One region of the Frankia umida genome, then DNA from elsewhere that is predicted to be linked to it. Evidence: riboswitches for the same ligand, from Rfam matches in the RefSeq annotation. Region 1 holds a riboswitch; the other holds the start of a gene.
The links. A riboswitch is a leader RNA that binds a small molecule or an ion and turns the genes downstream of it on or off. The one in region 1 is predicted to bind ZMP and ZTP.
Positions count from the first base shown of each region.

Region 1 (3,406 bases):
CGCCGGCCTGCCCGTGGCGTTCGCCGGGGCGGTGGGTGCCCACCTGCACGGCCGCGCCGCCGAACGGGCCGGGGTACACGGCTGCCTCCCGCTGGCCGCAAGCGACCTGCCCCGCCTGCTCGCCGCCACCGTCACCGACCTGTTGACCGACCCGGCCCGCTGAGGGAGCCCGACCCGACCCGCTGGCGGGGCTGGGCGCGGGCCCGGGCTGGCTCTGGCCGACGGGCTGGCTGGGTGGTGGCTGGGACGCCGGTCGGTGGTCTGCCGGTAGCGTTGGTCGGGTGAGTGAGCAGCCGACCAACACCGGGGCCGGGCCCGCCGCCCGTACCTACGCGGCCATCGAGCTCGACGCGGTGCGGGATTCGGTGACCGCCCTCGTCGACCGGGCCGGCCCGGCCGCGACCATGGCCGTGGTGAAGGCCGACGGTTACGGCCATGGCATGCTCCCGTGCGCCCGGGCCGCGCTTGAGGCCGGGGCGACCTGGCTGGGCACGGCCTTCCTCGAGGAGGCGCTGGCGCTGCGCGCCGCCGGGATCACCGTGCCGGTGCTGTGCTGGCTCAGCACACCCGCGGAGAACATCGACGCGGCGATCGAGGCCGACATCGACCTGTCGGCCTCCGCACCCTGGGCGCTGCGGCGGATCGCCGCGGCCGCCCGCCGGGTCGGCCGACGCGCCCGCGTGCATCTCAAGGCCGACACCGGACTCGGCCGGGCCGGGGCGACCCCGGCGGACTGGCCCGACCTGTGCGACGACGCGGCCCGGCTGGAGGCCGAGGGCGTCCTGTCGGCCTACGGCGTCTGGAGCCATCTGGCCTTCGCGGACGCCCCGGGGCATCCGACCGTGCAGGCCCAGATCGGGATGTTCCAGGAGGCCATCGACATCGCCGACAAGGCCGGTCTGACCCCGGTCGTGCGCCATCTCGCCAACTCCGCGGCGACCCTGGTCAGCCCGCAGGCCCACTTCGACCTGGTCCGACCGGGTGTGTCGGTCTACGGGCTCTCACCCGGCCCCGAGGTCGGCCCGCCGGCTCGTTTCGGCCTGCGCCCGGCGATGACGCTGGTCAGCCATGCCGCCCTGGTCAAGCGGGTGCCGGCCGGCACCGGCGTGTCCTACGCCCACCGCTACACCACCGAACGCGCGGCGACGCTGGCCCTGGTCCCCCTGGGCTACGCCGACGGCGTTCCCCGGTCGGCGACGAACCGCGGCGAGGTGCTTCTCGGTGGACGGCGGCGACGCATCGCCGGCACCGTCTGCATGGATCAGTTCGTTCTCGACGTCGGCGACGACGACGTGTCCGTCGGCGACGAGGTGGTGCTGTTCGGCCCGGGTGACCAGGGTGAGCCGACCGCCGACGACTGGGCCACCGCCGCCGGCACCATCAACTACGAGATCGTCACCCGCATCGGCGCCCGCGTGCCCCGCGTGTACCGCTGATCCGCGGCGTCAGCCGCAGCCGCCGGAGGAGCAGCCGCCGCCGGTCGCGGTGCTGCCGCCGAACATGCCGCGTTCCATGCGGCGCCGCACTGGCTGGGCGGCGGCCTGGGCGGCTTCCTGCTCGGCCTGTTCGATCTGGCCCCGGGTGGTGAGGGTGAGCATCACCGGCTTCGGCCCGCTCGGGGCGGCCGACGTCGATGCCAGCACCGGGGAGCCGACTCCGACCGCGCTGGTCGCCGTGATCGCAACCGAGGCGGCCACGGCGGGCTCGAGCTCGAGTTCGGGCTCGGACTCGTCGGCCACGCCGAGCGCGGCGGCGCGCTCCGGGCCGGTGAGGGTCCGGTTCGGGTTCGCGGAGACGGGCTCCTGATGCCTGCGCCATGACAGCTTCATGTATCTGCCTCCGTGATCACTATCGATGGGCCGGTCACTCCACGGTAGAGGACGACGTCCCGCTTGGCCGGGCAGGCCGGCCCGGACGTGACCCAGTCGAAGGTCCGGGTGATCGGTGGCCCGCTCGGCGGCGGGCGGGGTGTCGTCCAGAGGGTGCGGTGTCGGCCGGGGACGGGGGGTCGTGCGTCGGGCGGGGGTCGGCGACTAGGATCGAGGCGTAGTCGCGACTGGCGCACAGAGGTGGAACTGACCACCGGGGAGCGATGAGCGGGTCGGTGCCGCGCGTCTGGGTGCCTCCGGCCGAACGAGACGTGCCGGAGGTTACTGTGCACAACCCACCCCTTCCCGAACTGACCGTCGCCGATCCGGAGATCGCGGGTCTGATCGAGGCCGAGGCCTCCCGCCAGCACGGGTCCATCAGGTTGATCGCCTCGGAGAACTACGTGTCCACCGCGGTGCTCGAGGCATCCGGTTCGGTGCTGACCAACAAGTACTCCGAGGGGTACGTCGGGAAGCGCTACTACGAGGGCCAGCAGGTCATCGACCCGATCGAGACCCTCGCCGTCGACCGGGCGAAGGCGCTGTTCGGGGTCGAGCACGCCAATGTCCAGCCGTACTCCGGGTCGCCGGCGAACCTGGCCGTCTACCTGGCCTTCGCCCAGCCCGGCGACACGATCATGGGTCTGTCACTGCCGATGGGCGGGCACCTCACCCACGGGTGGAGCGTGTCGGCGACCGGCAAGTGGTTCCGCAGCGTTCGTTACGGGCTGCGGGCCGACACCGGCCGGATCGACCTGGACGAGGTGCGTGACCTCGCCCTGGCCGAGCGTCCGAAGGTCATCTTCTGCGGCGGCACGGCGATCCCGCGCACGATCGACTTCCCCGGTTTCGCCGAGATCGCGCGGGAGGTCGGCGCCGTGCTCGTCGCCGACATCGCGCACATCGCCGGGCTCATCGCCGGGGGTGCGCATCCGTCCCCGGTCGGGCACGCCCCGGTGATCTCCACCACCACGCACAAGACGCTGCGCGGCCCGCGTGGCGCGATGCTGATGTCGGACGCGGAGCATGCCACGGCGCTGGACAAGGCGGTCTTCCCCGGTCTGCAGGGTGGCCCGCACAACCACACCACCGCGGCGATCGCCGTCGCGCTGCGGGAGGCGGCGACCCCGTCGTTCCGCGAGTACGCCCAGGCCATCGTCGCCAACGCCCGCGCCCTGGCCGAGGCCCTGGTCGAGCGTGGCTTCGACCTGGTCACCGGCGGTACCGACAACCACCTGATCCTCATCGACCTGACCAGCAAGGACATCGGCGGCAAGCCGGCGGCCAAGGCGCTGGACGCCGCGGGTATCGAGCTGAACTACAACGCCGTGCCGTTCGACAAGCGCAAGCCGTTCGACCCGTCCGGCATCCGCCTCGGCACCGCCGCGGTGACCACCCGGGGCCTGACCACCGCGCACATGCCGCTGATCGCCGGTTGGATCGACGACGCCGTCAAGGCGGCCTCGGCCAACGACACCGCGACGATCGAGCGGATTCGGGCCCAGGTCAACGAGCTGACCGCCGGTTTCCCGATGCCG
Region 1 covers NZ_JALKFT010000002.1:310,997-314,402, forward strand. Annotated here, with positions in the region: gene MXD59_RS03625 (NAD(P)H-hydrate dehydratase) at 1-163, shown strand, start outside; gene alr (alanine racemase) at 282-1,436, shown strand; gene MXD59_RS03635 (hypothetical protein) at 1,446-1,829, opposite strand; ZMP/ZTP riboswitch at 2,043-2,128, shown strand; gene glyA (serine hydroxymethyltransferase) at 2,156-3,406, shown strand, end outside.

Region 2 (3,406 bases), on a different contig from region 1:
CGGCGAAGTACAGCGGGTAGGCCAGGGCGGTCGGCACCACGGCCACGTATGCCAGCAACGCCAGCACCCGAGCGAGGTCGGCCGTATGGGGCAGCAGTCCCTCGGCCATGGCAGGCGGCAACAGAACCAGACCGCCGACGCCAAAAGCCCACGCTGTCAGTGCGACGGCATCATCACCGCCACCGCCAGCGCGTCCCGCCCATCGAGCCAGCAGCGTGATCGCCGTGTACCCCGCCGCGGACAGCAACGCGAGCAGGACACCCGCTGGATGTACCTCGCCGCCGTGGTTTCCCAGCACAAGCACCATCAGCCCACCGAGGACAGCCGGTATCGCGGCGAGGCCGTGCCCCAGGCGCTCGCCGAGCACCAGTCGCGCCCCCAGGGCGGTCAGCGCTGGTCCCGCTCCCAGCGTGACGATCGTGCCCACCGCGAGGCCGGTCACAGCAACCGCCCCGAAGTAGGCCGTCTGGAAGACCGCCAGACCAACGCCTGTTCCGACCCGCATGACAAAGCTCCAACGCTGCGACGGAGCAGCCGTATCGGCAGTCCTCACGGATCGGGACGGTCGCACGACGCGCGCCAGGAGAAGCACGAACAGGCCGCTGGCAAAGCGCCAGAAGGAAACGGCGAACGGTCCGACAGCGCCTGTTCGGCAGACCGTGTCAACGACGGCACCGGTCGTGCCCCAGGCGGTGCCCGCCAGGGCCAGAAAAATCATTCCCCGCCCAGCAGACGGGCCGACAAAAATATTCGACATTGCGCGCTCTCCACGGAAGGGAAGTGGCCTGGTTCCCGGATGCGGGCAGCACAACCAGTGCGGCGGGCACCGTCACCCGTCGCAACTACCTTCCGTAGCGGCCCGCCTAGACGGCGGGCGGCGAAAGCGCAGTCGAACTCATAGCGGTCAGCATAGGATCCCGAGGAGAATCCCGCGCACAGGATCGCGTCGACACGCAGCTACCGGCTGATGTGTAGCTGCTACGGTTGGACGTGGCCGCTACTGGCGCGGGTGGATGACCACCGGGGAACGGCCGAAAGATCGTCGACGCCGACCGCCTAGGCCCGCGACGCACAGCTGACTGTGCGCGGTGAGGACGGTCGATGGACCTGCGGTACGGCATGAATCCCCACCAGCGGCCGGCGACCGCCAGCCCCGCTGGCCCTGCTGCTGCGCCAGCTGGTCTGCGACGGAATCGTGGCGCCCGGCTATGAGCCAGGGGTCGTGGCAACCCTGTCCGCGAAGAAGAACGGCACATTCCTGACCCTGGAGGCCGACCCGACCCACCGGCCACCCCCTGGGAGATCCGCGAGGTGCACGGGATGCGCTTCACCCAGCCCTGGGATGACGCCGTTCCGAACCGGCAGACCCTGGCCGATATCCGCGTCGGCACGATTCCCGACCACGCCCTCGACGACCTGCTCCTAGGGGCCTTCTCGTGGTGCGTCACACCCAGTCGAACTCGGTCGCCTACGTCCGCGGCGGGATGACGCTTGGCGTGGGCGCGGGTCAACAGTCCCGGGTGGACGTGGCTACGCCGACACCGCCTCGTCCGGGCACTGCACGTCGGCCAGAACTCGAAGATCCAAGAAAGAATCAATGCCCAGATCCACTACCTCGAGGCGAGCTCCGCCGATCCCGCGTTCCCGCTCGGGCCCGGCGGGAGCCCGCCCTTGACCGCCACGGAGCGCTCCCGATGGCTGAGTCGACTCGACCAGGTCAGCCTCGCTTCCGACGGCGCCCTCCCCTTTCAGGACAACATTGTTCATGCCCGCCGACACGGGGTGCGCTACGTGGCCGAACCCGGCGGATCAATCCGCTCCGCGGAGATCCTCAGTGCCTGCCGTGATCAAGGGGTCGCCCTCGTCCACACCGGGCTTCGCCTGTTCCGACACTGATGTGTGCGGCGACCGTCTTTCGGGAGGCTCGTCCGCCTTTCCGCGACGGCGACCCCGACCGCGGTCGGGGAGGGCCGTCGGCGCCACGCCCTCGAGCGCGAGCGTGAGCAGCCGGTCGACCGTCACCCGCCCCGGGACTGCGGCCGAGGTCTGCTCGTAGGACCACGCGAGTCCACTGACCAGGGTGAACAGTTCCAGCGCGTCGAGGTCGGCGCGGACCACGCCCGCCCGCTGCGCGCGGGTGAGCAGGGACGCCCCGGCCTCGCGCATGCCCTCACAGGCCGTGTGGAGCTCGGTCGAGGTATCCCGCAGGGTCCGGGTGAACGCGGCGGTGAGCCCGCGGTAGGTGCCCGTGAACTCCACGAACTCCCGCAGCCAGCAGGTCAGCGCGGATCCGGGCGCCGCGGTGGCCGACAGCTCGCGGGCCCTGGCCGCGAGTGTGTCGAACCGATCGTGGAGGAGGACCTCGAGAAGAGCCTCTCGCGACGGGAAGTGCCGGTACAGCGTCCCCGTCCCGACTCCGGCCCGGCGGGCGATGTCCTCCAGGGAGGCCCCGATGCCGTGCTCGGCGAACGCGGCACGGGCATACGCCAGCAGACGCTCGTAGTTGGCCCGGGCATCGGCCCGCATGGGCCTCGGCTCGGCCACTGCACTCACCCGCGCTTCCCTTCCCGGCGAACAAGCGGAGGGTACCTCCCCCCCCACAGCCATAGGCGGAGGCTGCCTCCGGTAAGCTCGCCTCCCTCAGGCGGAGGCAGCCTCCGTTTGACTTGAAGAGGTGGAGGGATCGGCGATGACGGTTGCGGAGACCAGGCGAAGGCTGGGCCGGTTCGGGGTCTGGATTCCCCCGTTCGTCCTGCTCAGTACGCCGGTGGCCATGCAGCGCCGCGAGCTCGTCCGCATCGAGCGGCTGGGGTACGGATCGGTGTGGAGCGGGGAGACCCCGCCAGTCGCGCCGGTCAGCGGCCGCGAGGCGTTCACCCAGCACGGTCTGATGCTGGCCACGACCGATCGGATCACCGTCGGCACCGGCATCGCGAACATCAGTGTCCGCGCCGCGGGCTCGATGCACACCGGCGCCGCCACACTGGCTGAGGCCCATCCGGACCGGTTCGTCCTCGGCCTTGGTGGTCAGTCCGGCGAGCGGCCTCTTGCTCACCTGCGTGACTACCTCGATGCCATGGACGATGCCGGGCGGCGTCTGACGCAGCTACCAGCTCCCCCCTACCCGCGCGTCCTGGCTGCCCTTGGACCGCGTGCGCACCAACTGGCCCGCGAACGAGCCGACGGCGTCCATCCGTTCCTGCAGCCCGTGGCGCACACGGCGGTCGCCCGCGCGGCGGTCGGCCCGGACCTCCTGGTCATCCCCCATCAGGCCGTGGTCCTCGAAACCGACGCGCCGGCCGCCCGCGCACAGCTGCGCCGCATCCTCAGCCTCGGCGCGGGTGCCCCCGAGTCCCCCTACACCAGGAACTACCGCCGGCTCGGCTACAGCGAGGCGGAGGTGACC
Region 2 covers NZ_JALKFT010000005.1:9,253-12,658, reverse strand. Annotated here, with positions in the region: gene MXD59_RS06575 (DMT family transporter) at 1-718, opposite strand, end outside; ZMP/ZTP riboswitch at 987-1,069, shown strand; gene MXD59_RS27275 (hypothetical protein) at 1,437-1,847, shown strand; gene MXD59_RS06570 (SbtR family transcriptional regulator) at 1,810-2,553, opposite strand; gene MXD59_RS06565 (TIGR03620 family F420-dependent LLM class oxidoreductase) at 2,690-3,406, shown strand, end outside.
Region 2: it holds a riboswitch for ZMP and ZTP, as region 1 does, so the genes downstream of both, MXD59_RS27275 (hypothetical protein) here and glyA (serine hydroxymethyltransferase) in region 1, are expected to answer to the same signal.